Regions from separate parts of the Ligilactobacillus cholophilus genome, predicted to be linked through region 2. Evidence: a T-box and tRNA genes for the amino acid it is inferred to sense, from the RefSeq annotation. Region 2 holds a T-box; the other holds one or more tRNA genes.
What was found. The T-box of region 2 lies ahead of leuS (leucine--tRNA ligase). A T-box ahead of a tRNA ligase gene usually reads a tRNA of that ligase, here a tRNA-Leu.
Positions count from the first base shown of each region.

Region 1: it encodes a tRNA-Leu, which carries the amino acid that the T-box ahead of leuS (leucine--tRNA ligase) is inferred to sense. The anticodon was not compared.

Region 1 covers NZ_CP127832.1:114,531-117,009, forward strand. Annotated here, with positions in the region: gene QPK35_RS00565 (Tex family protein) at 1-770, shown strand, start outside; gene QPK35_RS00570 (SprT family protein) at 766-1,218, shown strand; tRNA gene QPK35_RS00575 (tRNA-Leu) at 1,263-1,347, shown strand; gene QPK35_RS00580 (beta-ketoacyl-ACP synthase III) at 1,548-2,479, shown strand, end outside.
Region 2 covers NZ_CP127832.1:257,229-259,707, reverse strand. Annotated here, with positions in the region: gene leuS (leucine--tRNA ligase) at 1-1,075, opposite strand, end outside; T-box leader at 1,138-1,356, opposite strand; gene QPK35_RS01435 (muramidase family protein) at 1,399-2,479, opposite strand, start outside.

The sequences.
Region 1 (2,479 bases), 140 kb from region 2:
CACAAAATAAATTAAATGATCAACTTAAACAAGTTATTGAAACAGCTGTTAACCAAGTCGGAGTTAATTTAAATACAGCTAGTATTCAATTGTTGACACATATTTCAGGATTAAATCAAGGAATTGCAAAAGAGATTGTAAAGTACAGAGATGAGGAAGGCAAGTTTAATTCAAGAGATCAGCTTAAACAAGTACCTCGTTTAGGTAAAAAAACTTTTGAACAGGCAGCAGGATTTTTGAGAATTAATAGTGGCATAAATCCTCTTGATAATACTGATATTCATCCTGAAAGTTATGCGATTGCGGAAAAAATTTTACAGGAAAATAAAATATCTTCTAAGAAGATTGGAACAACAGTTATTAAAGAACAACTTAATAATTTTGATATTCAAAAGTTTGCAAATGAAAATAATGTTGGATATGAAACAGTAAAAGATATTATTAGTGGACTAATTACACCGGGAAGAGATTTTCGTGATACGATGCCAATGCCATTATTAAAATCAGAAGCATTACATATTGAAGATTTAAATAACGGCATGCATTTGCAAGGAACTGTTCGAAATGTTGTAGATTTTGGAGTATTTGTTGATATTGGGATAAAGCAAGATGGGTTAGTCCATATTTCTAATCTAAGTAAATCACGTGTAGAAACTCCACAAGATTTTATTTCTGTAGGAGATATTGTAGATGTATGGGTTAAAGAAATTGATGAAAAGAGAAATCGAATTCAATTAACGATGATAAAACCAGAAGATGAGGAAAATTAAAGAATATGAATTGCAAAAATTAGTTGAGAAAATTTCTTGTGATTATTTTAATGCACCATTTAATCATACAGTAACTTTAAATCAGCGTTTAAGAACGACAGGTGGGCGCTATTTACTGGCTAGTCATAATATCGAAATAAACCCCAAAATTATTGAAAATTATGATAAAGGTGTTCTAATAGGAGTAATAAAACATGAATTATGCCACTATCATTTACATATAAATCATAAGGGTTATCAGCATAGAAATACTGATTTTAAATTATTATTAAAAAAAGTGAATGGTTTAAGATACGCTCCAGCAACTTTAAATACAAAAATTAAAGTTGTTTATGAATGTATAAAATGTAAAAAACAATATCCGAGAAGAAGGCATATAAATACTGATCATTATTGTTGCTCAAATTGTGGAGGAAAGTTAAAAATAATTCAAGAACATTCAAATTAGACTTGTACATGCTAATTTAATTTGATATAATTACTAATGTTGTCGCGGGTATGGCGGAATTGGCAGACGCGTCAGACTAAGGATCTGGTGAGCATTGCGCTCGTGATGGTTCGAATCCATTTACCCGCATAATGTTAGTAATATAAGGAATAACAAGACTCAATTGAGCCTTGTTATTTTTTTAGTTATAATTTAACATCTTAGATAAAATTTTCTTATTTTTAATAAAACTATAGTATATTAATTGCAAAAAATAAATTTATGGTATATCTTTTAAAATGGAATTCGAAAAGGATAGTATAATACTTTGTGTTTTGAGGTGAAAAGAGATGTCAGAAGGAATTAAATTAACTGCAAGTGCGTCATATTTACCAGAACGTGTGGTAACTAATGATGAATTAAGTGAAATTATGGATACTACGGATGAATGGATTCAGGCGCATACAGGAATTAAAACTAGACATTATGCAATTGATGAAGATTCTTCAGAAATGGCAACAAAGGTTGCGTTAAAATTATTAAAAGAAGCTAATGTCGATGCTAAAGATATTGATTTGATTATTTTATCAACAATTTCTCCAGATGCCTTAACGCCTTCAACTGCTGCGTTAGTACAAAAAAATATTGGTGCATCAAATGCTTTTGCATATGATTTATCCGCAGCATGTGCAGGATTTATTTTTGGATATAGTACCGCTGATAAGTTTTTACATAGTGCACAGTATAATAAAGCTATGGTTATCAGTGTTGAAAATAATTCTAAAATGATGGACTTTAAAGATCGTACATCTGCAGTATTTTTTGGCGATGGTGCTGCGGGAGTATTATTAGAAAAAGAACCTAACTCTTCTGATACTTTACTTGCTGAAAAAATGTGTACAGATGGAGATATGGGATCAGTTAACAGTGGTAGAATTAAGCCATTAAGTAAAATTTCAAGTGAAAATTACCCTCAAGCGAAAGCTTTTTATCAAAATGGACCAGCAGTATTTAATTTTGTTACTTCAACTGTAATTGATCATATGAAAGAATTTATGAAACAAAATAATGTTAAACCAGATGATATTGATTTAGTAATCCCTCATCAAGCTAATTTAAGATTATTAGAAAAAATATCTGAAGGGTTAAATATTCCATTTGAAAAATTTGCAGTAAATGTAGATTATGCAGGAAATACATCTTCTGTTGGAATCCCACTAGCTTTGGATGAAGAATTAAAGAAGGGAAATAAGCCTAAAAAAGCATTATTAACTGGATTTGG
Region 2 (2,479 bases):
GTTTAATTGGTAAATCAAATTTCTTAGCAAACTCATAATCACGTTCATCATGAGCAGGAACAACCATAATTGCTCCTGTACCATATGTAGAAAGAACATAATCAGCAACCCAAATTTGAATCTTTTCACCATTTACAGGATTGATAGCATAACTTCCAGTAAATACACCTGTCTTATTTTTGGCCAAGTCCGTTCTCTCTAAATCTGACTTATGAGAAACTTCTTCAAGATAATTATTTACTTTTTCTTTTTGAGATGCAGTAGTCAATTTTTTTACTAATTCATGTTCTGGAGCTAACACTAAAACAGATACACCGAAAATTGTATCAGGACGTGTAGTAAAGACTTCTATCTTTTCATTTTCTAAATTATCAATTTTAAAGTCTACCGCTGCGCCAATTGAACGTCCAATCCAATTACGTTGTTGTTCCTTAATAGCTTCTGGCCAATCTAAGTCATCTAAATCATCAATTAAACGATCAGCATACGCAGTAATCTTTAGCATCCATTGTTTCATTGGTTTTCGAATAACTGGAAAACCGCCACGTTTTGTCTTTCCATCAATTATTTCTTCATTTGCTACAACAGTTCCTAAGTCAGGTGACCAATTAACAGGAACTTCAGCTTCATAAGCAAGTCCTTTTTTATAGAGTTGTTCAAAAATCCATTGAGTCCATTTATAATATGATGGATCACTTGTATTAATTTCACGATCCCAGTCATATGAAAGTCCTAAAGATTTAATTTGACGACGAAAATTATTTATATTCTTCTGTGTAAATTCACGAGGAGAATTTCCTGTCTTCAAAGCATATTGTTCTGCAGGTAGTCCAAATGCATCCCACCCCATTGGGTGTAATACATTGTATCCTTGCATACGCTTCATTCTCGAAATTATATCTGTTGCAGTATACCCTTCTGGATGTCCAACATGTAATCCTTGTCCAGATGGATATGGAAACATATCCATTGCATAATATTTTTCTTTTTTAGGATCTTCAGTTGTCTTGAACGTCTTATGTTCATCCCAATAATTTTGCCACTTTTGTTCGATTTTTTTGTGATCGTATGACATTTTAATTTCTCCTTGTAAAAAATTTTTAACGTAAAAAAAATCCTATCCAAGTATAAAAACTTGAATAGGACGAAAAAATCGCGGTACCACCTATTTTCTGACTCTAAAATCAGCACTTAATTAGAGATAACGATCTAACACGCTTTATCCTACTCTAAAAAATTTCAAATAAAGATAAAATAAAGGTGAGTTCGAATAATCTCCCTAGACATTTTCACCGAACATGCCCTCTCTGAAATAAGGTACCAACTATTCTACTAATCCTTTTCCACGTTAAATATTAACTAGAATTTTATCATAAACTAGATTATCTTTCAATTCAATTATTTTAATTTTAATTGTTGTCCTACATAAATTAAATCTGAATTTAGATTATTCATAGATTTTAATTGATTTACTGTAAGTCCATTTGAAGAAGCAATCTTCCAAAGCGAATCACCTGATTTTACTGTGTATGATTTTGCAGAAGATGAACTTTGATTCTTATTTGAAGTTGACGTTGAAGTTGATTTTTTGCCTACATTTAATTTTTGACCAACATAAATTACATCATTACTCAAATTATTATTTTGTTTTAATTGCGAAACAGTCATATCATGATTATTTGCAATTGACCATAATGAATCACCTGATTTTACTGTATATGTTTGTGAAGAGCTTGATGATTGTTGTTGACTTGAAGATTGATTTTTATTTGTTGTACTTCCGCTAGTCTTATTTCCACTAATAGTAAGTACTTGACCAACATAAATGTTATCAGACTTCAAATTATTCTTTTCTTTAATTGAACTTACACTTGTATTATTTTTATTTGCAATTCCCCACAATGTATCACCTGATTTTACTGTATATGTTTTCACACTTGATGATTGTGAAGTTGATGTTGATGATTGATTTTGTGAAGAACTTTGATTATTTTTGCCCTCTTTAATTTTCAATTTTTGACCAACATAAATAGTATTTGAACTTAATTTATTAATACTCTTGAGATCATTAACAGTAGTATCATGGCTAGTAGCAATCTTCCATAATGAATCACCTGATTTTACTGTATAGTAAACATCACTAGAAGATTGACTATTATTATTACTATTTTGTTGATTATTTGATGTTGTTTCTTTTGTTAGCTTAAGTACTTGACCAACATAAATAGTATCAGACTTTAAATTATTGATTGATTTTAAGTTACTTACACTTGTATTGTGATTATTTGCAATTGACCACAATGAGTCGCCTGATTTAACCGTATATGTTTTACTACTACTATTTGAAGTAGTTGTAGATTGTGTTTTTTCTTTAATCTTTAACACTTGTCCAACGTAAATAACATTTGAACTTAAATTATTTAATTGTTTTAATTGATTAACAGATGTACCAAATTTTTGTGAAATTCCCCATAGTGAA